2 linked regions of the Pseudobacter ginsenosidimutans genome follow. The protein of the gene in region 1 binds, or shares a complex with, the protein of each later gene. Links are inferred from orthologs where the notes say so. Each region holds a gene or a part of one and is shown on either strand. Other genes may lie near its edges.

Region 1 (7,836 bases):
GATCGCCGGAAGGTTCCCCCATCCTCGATCCTTCCACCAATGATTTCAAGAAAGACGCCAATGGCAATACCGTTATCTCCAAATTGAACGAACCCGAATTGCAACAACTGGCAGCCAATACAAACGGCATCTATGTTCGTCTTTCGGAGCCTGATGATGCTGTAACAGCATTGGATACACAACTCGATAAAATAGAAAAAACAGCCACCGGGGATAATTCATTACGCGAATACACCAGCTATTTCCAATGGTTCATCGCGTTAGCATTACTCTTCCTGATCGGAGAATTCTTTTATCCTGAACGCAGCTTCAAAACCGCATGAAACAACTGATCACCATAATCATCTTTGTAATTTGTTCCAACACCTTGCTGGCGCAGACAGAGAATAGCGCCATCCGGAAAGGCAATCAACTTTACAAGAAAGGCAAGATCAGTGATGCGGAAAAAGAATATTCGAAAGCTGTTCAACAGAATCCTTCGAACTCCACCGCCAATTTCAACCTCGGCAATACCCGCTTCCGGAAGAATGAATTCGCAGAAGCCGAAAAAGACTTCAATAACAGCCTGACCAATAATCCGGACAATTCGCAGCTCCGGCAAAAAAGCCTGTACAATATGGGCGTATCGCTTTCCAAACAAAAGAAACTGCTGGAAAGTATCGACGCCTACAAAAAAGCGCTGCGCCTCGATCCCAATGATGAAGACACGCGCGTGAACCTGCAGAAAGCGCTGGAAGAACTGCGGAAACAACAGCAGTCGCAAAAACAACCGGAAGACAAACCCAAACAGCAGCAAAAAGACCAAAAGCAAAAACAGGAACCGAAGACCAATAAGAAACGCCTGGAACAACAACTCAAGTCGCTCCAGCAAAAAGAGCAGGAGATCCAGGAAAAAATGCAGCAAAACCGTTCCAGGTCGGGATCTCAGCCTGAAAAAGACTGGTAGAGACACTCTGAGTGCCGCCACTCGCCTGCCTCTGGCGAGTTAGTTATATTTGATCGCCTCTGCCGAACACAGTGCTCGCCGGGAGACGAGCAAATACAAGTCACTCGCGGGGACGCGAGCGACGGCCACCCTCCGATATTTCATTACCTTTGTACCCACAATTTGAAAACCTCATGCAGCTTTACTGCGACTCATTAACAGAATACAAGAGAATCAAGACCGTAGAAGTGAAGATCGGCGACCTCCTCCTGGGAAACGGTCACCCGATCCGTGTACAGACCATGACCACCACGGATACGATGGACACCATCGGCACAGTAGAGCAGACCATCCGCTGCATTGAGGCCGGCGCCGAACTGGTGCGCATCACAGCTCCCAGCAAAAAAGAAGCAGAGAATCTCCTCAACATAAAGAATGAATTACACAAACGCGGCTATCACACGCCGCTTGTAGCCGATATCCACTTCACGCCCAATGCCGCTGAAATAGCAGCCCGCATCATTGAGAAAGTGCGCGTGAATCCAGGCAATTATGTTGATAAGAAGAAATTTGAACAGATCGATTATACCGATGCCGAATACGCAGAAGAGATCGAACGTATCCGCGACCGCTTCACGCCACTGGTGAAGATCTGCAAGGAATACGGAACAGCCATGCGCATCGGCACCAACCACGGCTCACTCAGCGACCGTATCATGAGCCGCTACGGCGATACCGCCAATGGTATGGTAGAATCAGCTATGGAGTTCCTGCGCATCGCACGCGCTGAAGATTATCACAATATCGTGCTCAGCATGAAGAGCAGTAATCCCCTGGTGATGGTGCAGGCTTACCGCCTCCTGGTGCAAACCATGAACAATGAATTCGGTCTTATCTACCCCTTACACTTAGGGGTAACCGAAGCCGGCGATGGAGAAGATGGCCGCATCAAATCAGCCATCGGTATCGGAAGTTTATTGGAAGATGGGATCGGAGATACTATCCGCGTATCGCTCACGGAAGATCCGGAATTCGAGATCCCCGTTTGCCAGGACCTGGTAAAAAGATATACAAAACCTGCATCCGCTTCATTTGAAGTGCCGCCCGTTGAGAAGCTCAGTTATGATCCTTTCTCCTACGCGCGGAGAGACAGTTTCGCCGTTGATAATATCGGCGGCAAACAGGTGCCGGTAGTGGTCGCTGATCTCAGCAGGCTGGACAATATCACTCCGCAACACCTGCAGAGCATCGGCTACAACTACGACGCCAATACAGACAAATGGAATATCAATGATGCCGCTGCCGACTATGTTTTCACCGGCAACAATGTGCTCGACTTCCATTTGCCCGGCACACTCAAAGTGATCGTTTATCCGGATGCACTGGCCAATGCCAATGATCCATCCAAATATTTCCCCATTTTCAGCGCCGCTGAATTTGCCGATTCACCCCATCGTAACCGACACCTGAATTTTGTAATGGTGGATTGCTATGGAAGGCCCGAGCAGGTGCTGGACCAGCAACAGGATGGGACCTGGGCCAACGATGCATCAGTAGTGCTCTGTCTCAGCAGTACCCGCAAGAACGCCATGCAGGCCGTACGTCGCATGTTTGTGGAGCTGCACCAGCAGAACATCAAGAATCCGGTTGTATTGATCACTGACAGTAATGGACAAACGCCGGACGAACATCTCATTCATTTTGCTACAGAAACAGGTGCGCTCCTGCTTGATGGTTTGGGAGATGGTATTTGCCTGGGCTATGGCGCCAATGCAAAGAAGGAAAGCCTTCAAACCAATGGCCGCACTTATCTGCCGGTAAAGGATCATAACCAATGGACGAACAATATTGCTTTCTCCATATTGCAGGCAACGCGTACGCGTATCTCCAAAACAGAATACATTTCCTGTCCGAGCTGCGGCCGTACATTATTCGATCTGCAGGAAACAACGGCTAAGATCCGATCTGTTACCAACCACCTGAAAGGTGTGAAGATCGCCATCATGGGTTGTATCGTGAATGGTCCCGGCGAAATGGCGGACGCGGATTTCGGTTATGTGGGAAGCGGCCCCGGCAAGATCACGCTGTATAAAGGAAAAGAAGTGGTAAAAAGAAATGTGGACAGCGCCATTGCCGTGGAAGAGCTGATCAACTTATTGAAAGAAAACGAAGCCTGGGTAGAACCGGCATAGAAAATACTCAAAAATAAAAGCGGCGATCTGCACAAAACAGATCGCCGCTTTTTATTTTGAGGGATGAACTATCCCGCTAAGTGATCGGCGTAAACTGATTCAGGAACCGCACATCATTCTCACTGAACAACCTGATATCATTGATGCCATATTTCAGCATCGCTGGTCTTTCGATCCCCATACCGAATGCGAAACCTGTGTATTTATTCGGATCGATCTTACAATTCTCCAGCACTTTCGGATGCACCATGCCGCATCCCAGGATCTCCAGCCAGCCGGTGCGCTTGCACACAGCACAACCTTCGCCATGACAGATCAGACATTGAACGTCCATTTCTGCACTGGGCTCGGTGAAGGGAAAGTAGCTGGGACGGAACCGGATCTTGATATCCTTTCCATACATTTCCTGCACGAAGAAATAAAGTGTTTGCTTCAGGTCAGCGAAAGATACGTTCTCATCGATATACAATCCTTCGATCTGGTGGAAGAAACAATGGCTGCGTGCACTGATAGTCTCGTTGCGGTAAACGCGGCCGGGACAAACGATGCGCAGCGGCAATACGCCTTTCTCCATGTTGCGGATCTGGGTATTGCTCGTATGGGTACGCAGCACCCAGTCAGGGTTCTGCTGGATATAAAATGTATCCTGCATATCGCGTGCAGGGTGGTTTTCAGCGATATTGAGGGCGGTGAAATTATGCCAGTCGTCTTCAATCTCCGGACCTTCAGCAGTAGAAAAGCCGAGACGGTTGAAGATACTGATCACATGATTCAGGAATAAATTGATCGGATGGCGTGTTCCGAGTGTAAGTGAATCACCGGGAAGGGTTACATCGATAGAAGCGGCCTTTTGTGATCCTCCGCCCAGCTGCTCTTTCCAGTTTTCATATTTTCCTTCAGCCAGTTGTTTGAATTCGTTCAATACCTGTCCGAATTCTTTTTTCTGGTCTGCCGGAACATTCTTCATTTCAGCGAAGAGGTTCTTGACAATACCTTTGGTACCTAAGAATTTTATACGGTAGGCTTCCAATGAATCGGCTCCATTGGTGGGGGTATTTTCAATCTCCAGCTTGTAAGCTGCGATCTGTTGTAACAATTGCTCCATGTGGCAAAGATAAGAAAGTAAGGGCGCTGGCCGATATCAATTTCCAACTTTCGGTTTATATTGCAGCCATGTCGGATATATTGAACATAAGTGACTTCCTGGAACCCATCAACCGGGCCATGCTCTCACTGGACGAGGATTATAAGGATGGACAGTTTGGCAAGATCATTGACGTTTATGAAGAAGCGATGCCCGAACTGGAACTGGCAGACATCGTGCTGGTGGGCTGCGGAGACTCCCGCGGGGCAGGCATCAATATTCACAGCACAGATTCCCCGGATACCATCAGGGCTGAATTTTACCAGCTTTTTTACTGGCATACGGATGTCCACATCGCCGATGTGGGTAACGTAAAACGCGGCGCCTCCCTCAACGATACCTATGCCGCCCTCAAAACCGTGGTGAGCGCCCTCACCTCCGCAGGCAAACTGGTGGTGATACTCGGAGGCACACACGATCTTACCATGGCGCAATACCGCGTGTATGCAGACCAGGAACAGATCATCGAAGCCGCCTGCGTGGACGCTCTCATCGATCTGGATATCGATAGCCGTCAGCGCGACAAAAATTTCCTCATGGAAATGCTCACCGGCGAACCCAATTTCATCAAGCATTATAATCATATCGGATTCCAGAGTTACTATGTCCACCCGCGTATGCTGGAAACTATGGACAAGCTCCGGTTCGATTGTTTCCGCGTGGGTCATATCAAAGAAGCCATCGAAGAAATGGAACCGGTGATCCGCAATGCCAAACTCTTCAGTTTCGATATAGCAGCCATCGCACATGCATTCGCCCCAGCCAATGACATTACCCCCAACGGCTTCAATGGCGAAGAAGCCTGCATCCTCATGCGATATGCAGGGCTTAGTCCAAATATAGACACCGTGGGCATTTACGGCTATATGCATGAGAAAGACCGCGACAATCTCACTGCCAAACAGATCAGCCATATGCTCTGGTACCTCATCGATGGACGCAGCCGCGGACAACGTGAAGCGAAACTCGAAGAAAAAGAATCCTTCAACGAGTTCACTATCGCTTTTGCAGAGATCGAAACTGTTTTCCTCCAAAGCAAACGCACTGGTCGCTGGTGGATGCAATTACCCGATCAGCAATTCATCGCCTGCTCCTACAAAGACTACCTGCTGGCCAGCAGCAACGAGATCCCGGAACGCTGGCTGCGCGCGCAGGAAAGAAGCTAAGTCAGAATTTGCTATATTGGTGTTATGAAAATTAGTCTCTGGAGCTTCCTGGCCATAGCCCTGTTCGCATCTGCCTGTACCAGTACACGCCCCATTACCCAGGGCAGCGCTGTGAAGCAGGATTACGTAGCAGAACACCTGCTGAACGATTCCACTTTGCAAAACGCTCAGGTAGGTGTTGCCGTTTATGATCCGGCAGCAGGTAAGTACCTGTACAGCTACCAGGCTGAAAAATATTTCACACCCGCCAGCAATACCAAATTGCTCAGTTGCTATGCAGCCATGAAATATTTGGGCGATAGCATTGTTGGACTTAATTATTTCGAGAACGATACCGCTATCTTTTTATCGCCAACCGGAGATCCTACCTTACTGCATCCTGATTACAAACAACAACCTGTGATCAGTTTTCTGCAACAGTCGAAAAAGAATCTTTACATCAATCCTCCCAAATGGAAAACCACCGCCTGGGGCGAAGGATGGAGCTGGGATGATTATGCAGATGATTACATGGTAGAACGCAGTGCATTGCCTGTATATGGCAACGTAGTAGAATGGGTGCAGGAGAACAACGATACCACCGGCAGCAGCAATCCTGATTTTGTTCCATCGCCCAGTATTTATTCCAATCCCGAAGTGAACTGGAAGGTTCGCTTTACAGAAGATACTTCACGCCGCTTCCGCGTTGGCCGCGAGCTGAATGCCAATACATTTTTTATCACGCAGGGACTCGAAAAAAAAGCATCGAGGTATGTGCCTTTTGTGACCAATGGCATACAATCCGCACTGGAGCTCATTCCTGAAGTGATTGGAAAAGAGATAGCAGAAACACCACCGGCTACACGAAGGAGGTTCGATCGTGCGGGTGGTATACAATTGCTCGGCGTCAACAGTATTTTGTCGCAGCCCCTGGATTCCATGCTGAGACCGATGATGCACCGCAGTGATAATTTTTTTGCAGAACAATGTTTGCAGATGGTGAGCTATGAGCTGTTCAGGGAATTCAATGAACAGAAAGTGATCGACACCATGATGAAAACTGTGCTGAACGATCTGCCGCAATCCCCCGCCTGGGCGGATGGCAGCGGACTGAGCAGAATGAATCTTTTCACACCCCAGGATTTTGTAGTGCTGCTGCAAAAAATGGAAAAGGAGTATGGGATGGATCGATTGAAAAATATCCTTGCCACAGGTGGTACCGGAACTTTGAAGAATTACTATCTCTCAGACAGCGGATATATTTATGCCAAGACCGGCACGCTCCGTGGAGTAGTGGCACTCAGCGGTTTCCTGATGACAGAAAAAGGTAAGACACTGATCTTTTCTATATTGGTGAATAATCATAATGGAAGTTCGGTGGCAATCAGGAGGAAGGTAGAAGGATTTCTAACGGAGATCAGGAGAAAGAACTAACGCAGTTTCCTATCAGGATTTCTGGTTTTTCCTCTCAATCTGATAGGAAAAGAAAGTAAAATTGATAGGAAAAACTCATCACACTCTACTTCTTACCATTTTTACTTTTCCCCTTCTTTTGAAGTGAAGCAATATCATTGATATCTTGCAACCTTCCTGACGCTTCTTTATTTTTAATAAAATCCTGAAGACCGATATAGGTTATAATGAGTCCATCGAGATCAACCTCTTCCTTGTTTTTATAGGCATCTTTAAAGTCTACTCCATCAATTGAATTCAAAATATCGATTCTAAGTGGAGGATATCCGATTTGAGTCATATAACCCTCTTTCAGAAAATCATCTTTCGTAAATCCCTGTGCGGACAATCCAAATTCTTTAAGCACATCTAACATCTTATCCGCATTCTTCTTTGAAATCCCGATCCAAATATCAAGGTCTCCGGTATGACGTGGCTTTCCGTGAAATGCAAGGGCATACCCGCCTACCACCATGTACTGAACTCCGTGTTTATTTAATAATGCTACAAATTCTTCAAAGTCCTGGGCAAGAATCATGAGTTAGATTTTTCTTTTTGAAACGGCAGCCTTATTCAACTTTGCACCGGGTTGTAATGATTGAGATATTATGAAGGTGACAGCAGCTGCCCTTTCTTTCACTGACCGGGATAACCAATAATCGAGATCTTCTTTCGATTGATCAAAACTATGGAGTTGTCTCTTTTGAACTACTGGTACCATTCTAAAGGTTGATTTGGTAGCTATTGGTTTTGTAATGACAGGCATTCTTTCAATTCGCAAATCCTCAGTTTCGAATGGCTTTTTTGCTTTGGAAAGATAGTTGTTGATAGTATTGTAACTATACTCGGGATAGGAAGCAGTGAAATGCTTCAAATTTGAATACACTTCAAAGTTGTCTTTGCTTCTTAATTTCCAGAAAGCAAGTATTACCCTTCTGCCTTTATCGTCTGATTTTGACATATAACAAATGTACAAAA
Region 2 (5,050 bases), 1.4 Mb from region 1 along the record:
CATTTCATCGTGGTGGGCGCCGATGGCGTTCACCACTGCGGGGTTCTCGCCGTATTTCTCAGCCAGCTTGGCTCCGAGGAGGGCGTGGCTTAATTCTGTTTCTTCATCAGGAACCTTGCCAATATCGTGCAGGAGGCCTGCGCGTTTGGCGAGTTTGGGATTGAGACCAAGTTCTGCAGCCATGATTCCGCAGAGGTTGGCCACTTCGCGGCTGTGCATCAGCAGGTTCTGGCCGTAGGAAGAACGGAAACGCATCTTACCCACCAATCTTACCAGTTCCTTGTGCAATCCGTGAATACCCAGTTCGATCACAGTGCGTTCGCCGATTTCCATTACCTGCTCTTCAATCTGGCGGCGGGTTTTCTCAACCACTTCTTCGATACGGGCGGGGTGGATACGGCCGTCAGCTACGAGACGCTGAAGGCTGAGGCGTGCAATTTCACGACGGAGCGGGTCGAAGGAAGAAAGAATGATCGCTTCCGGAGTGTCGTCAACAATCAGATCCACACCTGTAGCGGCTTCGATGGCGCGGATATTACGTCCTTCACGACCAATGATCTGACCTTTTATTTCATCGCTTTCCAGGTTGAAAACCGTGATGGAGTTCTCGATGGCCTGTTCTGCTGCTGTACGCTGAATGGATTGGATGATGATCTTGCGGGCTTCCTTGTTGGCTTTCTGCTTGGCGTCGTCGATGATCTCCTGCTGCAAAGCCAGGGCCTGCGTATGTGCTTCCTGTTTGAGGCTTTCTACCAGTTGTGATTTTGCCTCGTCGGCTGTGAGGCCTGCAATCTTTTCAAGTCTGCGGATATGTTCTTCCTGGTGCTTTTCCAGTTCTGTCCTCTTCAGGTTAACAACTTCGATCTGGCGGTTCAGATTATCTTTTATGGCGTCGTTTTCCTTGATCTGCTTCTCTGTCTGTTCTACTTTCTGATTGATGCTTTGCTCTTTCTGCCTGATCCTTCCTTCTGCTTCGTTGATCTTCTTGTTTCTTTCCAGTACCTCTTTGTCGTGCTCTGCTTTCAGTTGTACAAATTTTTCCTTGGCTTCGAGCAGTCTTTCTTTTTTCAGGTTCTCCGAGTTGGTCTGGGCGTCTGCTAAGATCTTTTTGGCCTGTGATTCAGCATCTTCTACCTGCTTCTGAGTGTTCTTGGCGAAGATGAATTTACCCGCTACAATACCTACAGCCAGCGAGACTCCTCCAATTATATAGGTTAATGCATCCATTTTGTTTAGAATGTTTTATTAGTTCTACCATATTATATGACCCCGATATGTATAGTAATTTCTCCATACGTGAGGCTAATGTGCGAAAGTAAGGAAATTACGGAATGATTCCCGGAACTGAACATTAGAAGGGCAATAATTGTTAGGGCCGCAGCTCTATTCGTATTAATTTTGCTTCACACCAATGCCTGTCCTTTATGAGATTCCCCGCTCTTACCAAACGTAGTATAACATTGCTGGCGGCCATTTTGATACTGTTCACCGCCTGTAAGATCACGCTTTTATCGGCCTATGACCAGGTAACGGACAATGTGCTGTCTGAAATGCAGCAGTCCACCACCGCCTTTTTTGTGAAATATGAAACCACACCTTCTGCCCCGGAACTGAAATACCAGAACCAGCAGGCGTTCTACCAGGGCTGATGACCAGCTCCCGTACGCTCCGGATCCGCAACAGCGCCATTGAGAAGAACAGGCCGATGATCACCATGCTGGACCTGCTGGATGAGAATATCATGCTCATGGATTCCCTGCACAAACTAAAACCAGATGGCCTTCTCGCTCCCCATGATGTTCGCCTGCTCAAAAGTGCTTTCGAGAGCCAGTATACTGCCATGTTCAAATTTGTGATGGCCCTTAAGAGCAGGGCTGCCGCTCAGTAACCTTATTCATTCATCACTTTACATCAGCTATGAACCTCAATATCTCCAACCTGGCCAAAGACATGCTCAATGCAGCCAAACCCATTCTCAACGATTATTGGAAAGAAGTAAAACCCTATGTTGAAAAGGAAAGCAAAGCTTTTGCGCAAAACCTTGCGATGATCGCCAAACTGAAACTTCAGGGAAAGATCACCCGTGAAGAAGCGCTGATCCATATTCAGATCCAGCGGAACTCGTACCGGGCAGTACTAACCGCAGTGGAAGGCCTGGGCATCCTGATGGTGGAAAAAGCGCTCAATGCAGCCATCGGCGCTATCAGGAATGCAGTGAACACTGCCATCGGATGGAGTTTGCTCTAAGCCCCTCAAGGAACTTCAACCGCCAAACATTACCTTTGCGGGGAAGCCAATTGGAGTTAATCACAATATATCAATTCACGGATGACTATTTCTTATAACTGGTTACACGAATACCTGCCGGCAACTATTGAACCTGAAAGATTGAGCAAGATCCTGACTTCTGTTGGACTGGAAGTGGAAAGTCTTGAAAAATATGAAAGCCTGAAAGGAGGGTTGCAGGGGCTGGTAATTGGTGAGGTGCTTACATGCGAAAAACATCCCAACGCCGATAAGTTATCTGTTACCACTGTTAATATCGGAAGCGGTGAACCGCTTCAGATCGTTTGTGGGGCACCGAATGTTGCTGCCGGTCAAAAAGTGATCGTGGCACCTGTGGGCGTTACCATCTATCCGTTAGGTCATGATCCCATCACCATGAAAGTGGCCAAGATCCGCGGAGTGGAAAGTCATGGAATGATCTGCGCCGAAGATGAGATCGGATTGAGCGATAACCATGCCGGCATCCTGGTGCTTCCTGCAGAAGCCAAAACCGGAATGCCTGCCGCCAACTATTTCCAGCTGTATACAGATTGGATCTACGAGATCGGCATCACACCCAACCATATGGACGCCATGAGCCATATCGGTGTAGCACGTGATGTGTGTGCTTATATGAGCCATCACGACAAAAAGGATTTTCGCGTGAAATCCCCGTCAGTGAACGCTTTCAAGGCCGATAACACCAGTCTTCCCATCACTGTGGAGATCGAAAACAATGAAGCCTGCCAGCGATACAGCGGCGTATCTGTTTCAAATATCACTGTAAAGGAAAGCCCTCAGTGGCTGCAGGATAAACTGCGCGCTGTTGGCCTTCGTCCTATCAACAATATCGTAGACATCACCAATTTTGTTCTGCACGAAACCGGTCAGCCATTGCATGCGTTCGATGCAGCTGCCATCACGGACAATAAGGTGATTGTAAAGAATCTCGCGGAAGGGACTCCCTTCATTACGCTGGATGAGAAAGAAAGAAAACTGAGCGCTGAAGATCTGATGATCTGCAATGGTGCTGGTGAAGCGATGTGTATTGCCGGCGTGTTCGGTGGTATCAAAAGTGGTGTGAAAGAAACTACCACCAATATCTTCCTGGAGAGCGCCTGGTTCAACCCAACGGATATCCGAAAAACATCTTTCCGTCATGGTTTGAGAACAGATGCTGCTGTCCGTTTCGAGAAGAATATCGATATCAGCAATACGGTGAACGCGCTCAAACGCGCTGCACTGTTGATCAGGGAACTGGCAGGAGGCGAGATCAGTTCTGAACTGGTTGACCTCTATCCACAACCGAAAGAGAAAGCGGCGGTGCAATTGAAATATCATTTTCTCCGCAAGCTGAGTGGTAAGAGCTATCATTTCGATTCTGTGAAGAAGATCCTCGCCAGCCTTGGCTTTGAAGTGATCAAGGAAGGGATGGACGATCTCTGGATCGCTGCTCCATACTGGAAGCCTGATATTACATTGCAGGCAGATGTGGTGGAAGAGATCATGCGGATAGACGGGCTCGACAATATCGAGATCCCTGCCGCGATCACGCTGTCTCCTTCAGTGGAAGCCGACCGGTATAAATATCTCTACAAAGAAAAAGCCTCCAATTACCTTGCAGCAGTTGGATTCAACGAGATCTTCACCAACTCCATCACCAATGCCGCTTACTTTGATGAAGCGGACCTCGGCAATGCAGTGAAGCTTCTCAATAACCTGAGCGCTGTGCACAATATCATGCGCCCCTCCATGCTGGAAACCGGTCTGGAAGCCATTCTGCACAACCTCAACAGGAAGAACCAGGACCTCCGGTTCTTCGAGTTCGGTAAAACCTATTCTACTTCCGGCTCCGGCAAGTATGAAGAGCACGAGCATCTCTGCGTATACATTACCGGCAATGTGGAAGAACAGAGCTGGAAATCCAAGGCTGTGGCTGCGGATCTCTATCATCTGAAAGGTATCGTGGCAAGGATATTGCAACTCTGCGGAATAAGCAAAGTGAGCTGGAAAGCGGCGGAAGACAATACTGCTGCCAAAGGCAAGCTGGTGAATGCCCTGCAGGTGTTGATCGGGCAGGATGTGATCGCTGAACTGGGGATGGTGAGCAATACAGAACTGAAACGTTTCGATATCAAACAAGCCGTTTTCTATGCAGACTTCGACTGGCAGCAAATGCTGAAGTTCATGGCGAAGCAAGACCTGAAAGTGAAAGAACTGGCCAAACAGTTGCCGGTGTACAGGGACCTGGCCATGATCGTTCCAAAAGCCCTTGCTTATGCTGAAGTGGAGAATGCAGTGAAGAAAGCGAAGCTCGACAAGCTCCAGCGCATACAGTTATTCGATGTTTTCGAAAGTGAAAAGATCGGTTCCGATAAGAAATCACTCGCCATCAGCTTTACTTTCCTGGATGAAGAAAAAACTTTAACGGACAAGGAGATCGATGGCATGATGAACAAGATCATGGACGCCCTTGAAAAAGACCTGAAAGCCGAGATCCGGAAATAGTTAAAAATTTATCCCATGTCGCAGACAGAGTCATTGAAACGGTTCAATGAAAAATTGCAGCTTGTGGTGCAACAGTACCAGGCTATGCAGCGGGAGAATGTCCGGTTGCAAAAGGAGCTTCAGGATCTGAAAGGGAAGGAGGAGCTGCATGTATCACAGATCTCCGAGCTGGAGAACAAGGTGGCGGCGTTGAAGATGACGGCCGGTCAGATAGAAGTTACTGACAGGAAAGAATTGGAGAAAAAGCTGAACCTCTACATCCGGGAGATAGACCGGT

The links. Proteins that work in one complex are often made in the same cells at the same time.
Region 2: the proteins of pheS (region 1) and pheT are in contact, whole or in part, in a crystal structure (PDB 6P24), measured with the Escherichia coli proteins. The link is inferred for Pseudobacter ginsenosidimutans from one-to-one orthologs.

The regions. Positions count from the first base shown.
Region 1 is NZ_CP042431.1:1,247,101-1,254,936, forward strand. What follows is about bases 2,209-5,103. They hold pheS (phenylalanine--tRNA ligase subunit alpha), read right to left. Parts: upstream 4,223-5,103; coding sequence 3,194-4,222; downstream 2,209-3,193. Other genes in these bases: ispG ((E)-4-hydroxy-3-methylbut-2-enyl-diphosphate synthase), read left to right, coding at 2,209-3,117; FSB84_RS05005 (arginase family protein), read left to right, coding at 4,291-5,103. Also shown: FSB84_RS04985 (VWA domain-containing protein), read left to right, coding at 1-323; FSB84_RS04990 (tetratricopeptide repeat protein), read left to right, coding at 320-946; more of ispG, read left to right, coding at 1,120-2,208; more of FSB84_RS05005, read left to right, coding at 5,104-5,427; dacB (D-alanyl-D-alanine carboxypeptidase/D-alanyl-D-alanine endopeptidase), read left to right, coding at 5,452-6,840; FSB84_RS05015 (nucleotidyltransferase), read right to left, coding at 6,926-7,396; FSB84_RS30920 (hypothetical protein), read right to left, coding at 7,400-7,836.
Region 2 is NZ_CP042431.1:2,675,554-2,680,603, forward strand. What follows is about bases 1,929-5,050. They hold pheT (phenylalanine--tRNA ligase subunit beta), read left to right. Parts: upstream 1,929-2,328; coding sequence 2,329-4,773; downstream 4,774-5,050. Other genes in these bases: FSB84_RS10910 (hypothetical protein), read left to right, coding at 1,929-2,247; FSB84_RS10920 (hypothetical protein), read left to right, coding at 4,789-5,050. Also shown: rny (ribonuclease Y), read right to left, coding at 1-1,227; FSB84_RS10900 (hypothetical protein), read left to right, coding at 1,425-1,649; FSB84_RS10905 (hypothetical protein), read left to right, coding at 1,649-1,888; more of FSB84_RS10910, read left to right, coding at 1,918-1,928.